3 regions of the Arthrobacter sp. MYb221 genome follow, and region 2 is predicted to be linked to each of the others. Evidence: riboswitches for the same ligand, from Rfam matches in the RefSeq annotation. Region 2 holds a riboswitch; each other region holds the start of a gene.
What was found. Region 2 has a riboswitch for thiamine pyrophosphate ahead of thiO (glycine oxidase ThiO). Riboswitches for the same ligand answer to the same signal wherever they lie in the genome.
Positions count from the first base shown of each region.

Region 1: linked by a shared signal. The riboswitch ahead of CQ015_RS10620 (ECF transporter S component) and the one ahead of thiO (glycine oxidase ThiO) in region 2 are both predicted to bind thiamine pyrophosphate.
Region 3: linked by a shared signal. The riboswitch ahead of thiM (hydroxyethylthiazole kinase) and the one ahead of thiO (glycine oxidase ThiO) in region 2 are both predicted to bind thiamine pyrophosphate.

Region 1 is NZ_PCPW01000007.1:159,706-161,963, reverse strand. It holds gene CQ015_RS10640 (Na+/H+ antiporter subunit E) at 1-32, shown strand, start outside; gene CQ015_RS10635 (monovalent cation/H+ antiporter complex subunit F) at 29-295, shown strand; gene mnhG (monovalent cation/H(+) antiporter subunit G) at 295-708, shown strand; gene CQ015_RS10625 (DUF4235 domain-containing protein) at 772-1,023, opposite strand; TPP riboswitch at 1,098-1,216, shown strand; gene CQ015_RS10620 (ECF transporter S component) at 1,288-1,905, shown strand; gene CQ015_RS10615 (ATP-binding cassette domain-containing protein) at 1,907-2,258, shown strand, end outside.
Region 2 is NZ_PCPW01000003.1:379,540-381,797, forward strand. It holds gene thiO (glycine oxidase ThiO) at 1-861, opposite strand, end outside; TPP riboswitch at 857-962, opposite strand; gene CQ015_RS06255 (GNAT family N-acetyltransferase) at 1,042-2,010, shown strand.
Region 3 is NZ_PCPW01000014.1:70,543-72,800, reverse strand. It holds gene CQ015_RS15360 (hypothetical protein) at 1-699, shown strand, start outside; gene CQ015_RS15355 (GntR family transcriptional regulator) at 696-1,064, shown strand; TPP riboswitch at 1,099-1,193, shown strand; gene thiM (hydroxyethylthiazole kinase) at 1,183-1,977, shown strand; gene thiE (thiamine phosphate synthase) at 1,970-2,258, shown strand, end outside.

The sequences.
Region 1 (2,258 bases), on a different contig from region 2:
CGGATTTCTCCAGCAGGAAGCCCAAGAAATGATTGAAATAGCTGTATGGATTGGCGGAGTGATGTTGGCGCTGGCCTCTATCGCTTGCCTGTGGCGGGTTTTCAAGGGCCCCTCGATTCTTGACCGGGTGCTCGCTCTCGACGTCATGCTGTTGATCATTTCCAGTGCGCTGTGCCTAGACATGGCGCTGAACCGGCACACCGATTACCTGCTGTTCACGGTGGTTGCATGCACCTTGGGATTCATCGGCTCGGTTACCGTCTCGCGGTTCGTATCGGATCAGAGGAACGCCTAATGGACACGTTCTTAGAAGCACTCGCTGCGCTCTTGCTGGTACTTGGTTCCCTGATGTCGCTGATCGCCGGAATCGGTTTAATTACCTTCCCGGATCTGCTTTCACGCATGCACGCGGCCACGAAACCACAAGTATTGGGCTTCCTGCTGCTCTTCGCCGGACTCATCATCCACTTGCGCAGCTGGGGACTGATCCCGGTCTTTGCATTGGCCTGGGGATTGCAGCTGCTGACTGCCCCGGTATCGGCGCACATGATTGGCCGCGCCGGATATCGCACGAAGCACGTGGCGAAAGAAACCTTGCATGTTGATGAACTAAAACAGGTCATTAGCAATCATTCGCAGACGACCGGAACCACCGCAGCGGTGCCGCCAGCGAAACCTGCACAGAACGACGAGCCCGAGAGCACCTAGCTGCTGGTTAAACTTTGGTGGGGCAGGCCAAATGGCCTGCCCCACCAAAGGAATTCGGCAATGTTACTTGCTGAACTTCTTCATGGCCTTGTTGGTGCCGCGATCAGCCAGCACCTGGATAATCGATGCGACCACGGCGGAGAAAATGGCGAACCCCAAAGCCTGGCGCATACTCGCTTCCGCGGCTGCTTCCTTGCCGTGACGTGGCGCGTCGTTTCCGGTGAAGCCTTTCCAGACCTTGTCGACCAGTCGGCTTCCAAGCATTCCCGCTCCCATGGAAATTCCAAGGGTAACAAGCTTCTGCACTGAGTTCATGAGGACCTCGCATTCGCGTCGTAAGGTTTCGTTCTGTAGCCCAGCATACCTGCGGTATGGTGGTTGAGCAGTAATCATTCCGACAGGGGAGCGTCATGCCGTTCGCGGTGCAAGACGCTGAGAGTGCGATAGATCGCAGACCCTCGAACCTGCCCCGGCTAGTACCGGCGAAGGAAGTCGAGCATCTCGGATGCGGATCATGGCGCGCGATTAAACGCCCACCGGTCCGTGCATCTCCCCTCCTTACATAGGAGGACAAACCTTATGAACGTTGCACCAGCAACTAACCGTGCCAGCTGGCGCGTGGTCGACATCGTTGTGGCCTCGGTAATCGCGGTCGCCTCGGGCGTTATCTTTTGGGCTTGGAACGCCGGATACGGATTGGTCAGCCTTGCTTTCGTGGCTTTCCCACCGGCAAGCGCCTTCGTATCTGGCATGTGGCTTTTTCCCGCGGTGCTCGGTGCGTTGATTATCCGGAAACCCGGTGCCGCGCTGTATTGCGAGATCCTCGCCGCCGTCATCTCAGCCTTGCTAGGTTCCCAATGGGGATTAGCGGTGCTGTTCTCCGGCCTGATCCAGGGGCTCGGAGCCGAGGTGGTCTTTGCCGCAGTGAGGTACCGCCGGTGGAACCTGCCGGTGGCACTGCTTGCGGGATTCATGTCGGGAATTTTCGGCGGAATCGGCGAAGCCTACCTGCTGGGTTACTTCGCTGAGTACACCGAGGCGATGAAGCTGTTCCACGTAGTTGCCATGGGCATTTCCGGCCTAGTTATTGCCGGACTTCTCTCGTGGTTGGCAACCCGTGCTCTGGCGAAGACCGGTGCCCTGGGAGCATTGGCTAGCCGTTCGGCACACCTTGAAGGTTCGCTGCGCAGTGCCTGAATTGAGTTCTTCGACTACCGAAGCCACCCCCGGGCACCTCGGCGGTGGCGGCTTTGAGATCACGGCCGACAACTTTGGCTGGCACCATGCCGAACGTCCATTGCCGGCGCTTAGCGGACTGGACCTGCATATTCCCGCCGGGCAGAAGGTCCTGCTGCTAGGCCCATCTGGCGCCGGTAAATCAACGCTCTTGCACGCCTTGGCTGGAGTTCTGGAGATCGACGAACGGCAGCAGGCCACTGGCAAACTGCAGATTCAGCGACGGGATGCCTTTGCCCGCAGCTTCCCGGTCGGGTTGATGCAGCAAGACCCCGAAACACAGATCGTGCAGAGCCGGGTCGGCGACGATGTCG
Region 2 (2,258 bases):
CGGCACGAGCCTGCGCGCATTGTCCAGCAGGGCGTGCATTTCTCCCACGTTCACCTGCTCTTGGCTGTCCTCGCGGCTCGACGCGCCCAGCACGAGGCTTCCATCGGTGCGTGGCACCAGGTAGACCGGCTGCCGATGCACGATTCCGCGCACGGTGTGCTTGATCAGCGGCGCGCCCACCGGTCCTTGGAGCCTGAGGATGTCTCCGTAGACCGGGCGCAATGGCAGAGCTGGCGCACCTGCTAGCGCGCCCAACCCGTTGGCAAGCAGTACCTGATCGCCATGGATTTCTTGGCCAGTTGAGGTAAGCACTCCACTGGTCCGTGATCCCTGGCGCAGCAGCCGCACCGCCGTTTCGCGCACGATCGACCGGTCAAGCTCATCGATCAGGATGCGCAGCAGGGACCGCGGGTCCAGTTGCTGGTCTTCGGCGCAGCGGATGGCGCCGGCGATGCCGGTGGCAAGCGCCGGCTCGAGTTTGCGTGCCGCGCTGCCCAGCAGCCGCTCGGCGCTGAATCCCAGCGAGGCTTGCAGCTTCATGAGCGCAAGCAGTGCGTCCATATCCGCGGTTTCGGCGGCGACGACCAGCGTGGAGTTTTCTACGTACGCTGGTCTGCTGCCGGTGGTTTGTTCCACGCGGTCAATGAATGCGGGGTATTCCTTGGCCGAAGTGGCCATCAGGCGGTGAAGTGCGCCCTGTCCCCAGGTGGTTTCGGCGGTCGGTGCGAGCATTCCCGCCGCGGCGTGGCTGGCTCCTAGCCCAGGCGCCGGATCCACTAGCGTGATTTCGGCGCCGCGGGCGCGCAGTTCGAATGCCGTGGCAAGCCCGATGATTCCGGCGCCGACAATGACTATATGCACGAAGGCATTTCCTTCCTACGGCGGCATGACCCGCATCAGGTGTAGCGGTCGGCACATGGCCCTCTCAGCCCAATCGCTGTTGGGCTCCCGCGGAGTACTTGGATTATAAGCATGCCTCAGCTCACTTTGGCGAACTTCATGACTTCAACCTGTGCTTCTGCCTGTGTTTTACTCGTTGGCATGAGCGAATTCAGTGGTCCGGAGGATTTGTCTACCGATCATCGACTGGCACAGGTTGTCATCGATGGCGAACGGCAACTGCTCTTGCCTGCCGTCCGCCGGGATCGGCAGGCATTATTGCGGCTGCTCCACGCAGATTTCGAAGAGGTTGGTGCCTCGGGCAGGTGCTATTCTCGCGCGCAGATTATCGAGCAGCTGTGCAATGAACCAGTCGTTGAATCGACTAGGGACGAAGTGCATGATCCGCGCGTGCGCAGGCTCAGCGATTCGCTGCTGATTCTGCGGTGGCGAACCAAGCCGGAGAACCTGAGCCAACGCACCTCGCTCTGGGTTCATTCGGCCCAAGGTTGGCAATTGCTCTTTCATCAAGGCACCGGTCAATCCGCGTCGTCCCAGATCAGCGGCCGGCGGCTCGGCGCCGCTGGCGAAACGACGGCATCTTTGCGTCCGCTTCGCCTAGCGGATGCACCGCAAGTCCTCGCGGCCTTCCTTTCGAGCCCGGATATGGCCCGGCAAGGCGAGGTGAGTACGCTTGCCGAGGCCGAAGCCTATGTCCGCATGTTGCTCGAATTCCCGGCCCGGCAGGTTCCGTTGGCCGTCGTCGAGAATTCTGCGCTCGTTGGTCTGGTGTGCGGGACCATCGATGAGGCGAACCTGAGCGCCTGGGTCTGGTATTGGCTGCACGCGGAGCATCGGGGCCGCGGGTTGAGCAGCCGGGCGTTGGCCGCCCTCTCGGCGGAGTTATTCTCCAGCTACCGCTTGCAGCGACTGGAGTTGGGTTTGCGCGTGAACAATCCGGCGTCGAAGATAGTCGCCGAGCGTTGCGGGTTCATTCTCGAAGGACGCGAGCGCGGCAAGTTCCTGATCAATGGCCAGCGGATCGATGTGTTGAATTATGCGCGGTTGCCCACCGATCCCATCCCGCCGATCAGTCCGCTGGAGTTTCGCGCGGAGGCGGCGGGAGGCTGATTTTCTTCGGGGCCGCAGCGGAACGGAATCGAGTAGGTGGGGGTGTCTAGCCCCCACCTCTCACACCACTGTGAGTCTTGTAGTGGCTGGTCTGGGATCAGCTGGCAAGGTAGGAACCAGGCCTCTCACTGCCGGGAACATGACTCATCACACTACTGACCCGTATGGTGTCATTGTCCGGAATTGTCTGCTCTCGGTGGTGGGCGGCCGGCACCTACCCGGCCCACCCCGGTAGCCTGATCAGAAGA
Region 3 (2,258 bases), on a different contig from region 2:
CCACCGGAAAATTTTGCCAGAACCACTAGCCCAAAGCCAGCCTCCTCTTTTTTGCGGATGCGCGAAAATTTGCTTGCCATTGGATTCCTCACCACCGCACTCACACTCATCGCACTGGCCTGCTCCTCCTCGCTTGTGCAGACCGAGTACGCGGACAATGCGCGCCCCGGTGAGAACGCCCCGCAGGCAATTGTGTCGCTCCTGGTGGTAGCCCTCTTGTTCTTGGTGCTCAATGCCGGGTTCCTGGGCTACCTGCACCTGAAGTCCAGGGGAACCCATTCACTGGCTCGGCACAGCGCAGACCTGCCGCGCTATGTCTATGTGCTCGCCGGGCTCTTGCTCATCGGCGCCACATACCTGCTGATCAATCCACCATTCGAATATTTTTGGGGTCTAGTTCCGGTCAAACCGGTCTTCGCGCTGGGTGCGCTCCTCGCGTTGCTTGCCGCTACCGCCTGCCACATCTGGTGGGTTCGGCGTGCGGCCTTGCCTTGGGATGTCACCGTGGAGCAAGAAATTTGGTACCGCCAAGTCCACGAACTACGCGCCCTCCGCGTAGTCACCGCGGCGGCCGTCACCATGCTGGCCTGGGGTTACGAGGCAGGTCCCTACGTTTCGGCCGTGGGGATCATCGTCTTCTGCTGCCCGGCAGTGATCATTTTGGCCCGCCCAGAAGCTCGGGTGCCGCAGCGCGTATGAGCCACCATATTTTCGTGGACCTGGACGCGGCGGTCCCGCCCTATGAACAGATCCGCACACAAATCTCATCGCTGATTTCCTTGGGCGAGCTGCCGGCGGGAAGCAAGCTGCCTACGGTGCGCGCACTGGCCACCGATTTGGGGGTCGCTTCCGGGACGGTGGCCCGCGCCTACAAGGAACTCGAGGCCACCGGCCTGGTTTCCTCCCGACGGCGTGCCGGAACGGTGGTGAACGCCGGAGCGGATATGGAGAAATCCTCCGGTGATCTGGTTCAAGCGGTGGATCGGGTGTGGGAATTAGCCCGAGCTCAGGGAATCGACGAGGCCACCGTCAGGGCGCTGGTGCAACGCCGCGCACGGCAATAATTTGTTCTTCCGCGGCTTTGGTGAGTACGCTCTAGCCAGTGACACGGGGTGTCGGATTCACCGACTGAGATGAGACCCGTCGAACCTGAACTAGTTCAAACTAGCGGAGGGATGTCGCATGACCCTGACTTCCGTTGCCCGGAATTATCGGCAACAATCCCCTTTGGTGTTTTGCCTGACCAATACCGTGGTCGCCAACTTCACCGCGAATGCACTGCTGGCCTCCGGGGCGGCTCCGGCGATGACCAACCTGCCCGGCGAAGCCGGGCCATTTGCCGCGGTGGCCTCCGCGGTCCTGGTGAACCTGGGCACCCCGAGCACCGAACAGCTGCGCGCCATGGACGAAGCGGTCCATGGTGCGAACCAGGCCGGCACCCCCTGGGTGCTGGACCCGGTGGCCGTGGGCGCATTGCCGGTACGCACTGACTTCGCGCGAAATATCGTGGCCCAGCGCCCCACCCTGATCCGCGGCAATGCCTCGGAGATTCTGGCGCTGGCCGGGCGCAGCTCGACCGGGCGCGGAGTGGACGCGCAGGACACCGTGCACGCGGCCATCGAGGCTGGACGCGAGTTGGCCATCGAATATGGTTCGGTGGTCGCGATCTCCGGAGCGGCCGATGCGATCATCGATGCCAAGCGCACCACGCTGGTGCACAGCAACGGGATCGGCTTGACCGGGATTACCGGCGGCGGCTGCGCCCTGGGTGCAATCTGCGCCGGGATGCTCGCGGTGAGCGAAGACCCGTTCGACGCGGCCATCGCAGCCCACGGCCTGTACGGACTGGCCGCCGAAAAGGCCCTGGCCATCGGCCGCGGCCCGGGTAGTTTCGCCGCGGCCTTCCTCGACGAACTCTCGCTGCTGGACCCCGACGAATTGCACAACCTGCGCCTTGAGGAGGCAAATAATGCGTGATCTGGGAATCTACCTGGTAGCCAACACCGAAAGCTGCCAGCCGCGCAGCACCCTGGAAGTCATCGAAGGCGCGGTGGCCGCGGGAGTGCAGTGGGTGCAGCTGCGGGCCAAGAACGAGACGGCCCGCGAATTCTTCGAACTGACCTGCGCGGCGGCGGAACTCACCGCCGGCAAGGCCGAGCTGTTGGTCAACGACCGCATCGACGTATTCCTCGCCGCACGCGCCGCGGGGGCCGCGGTCACCGGCATCCATATCGGGCAGAAGGATATTGCGGTGCGCT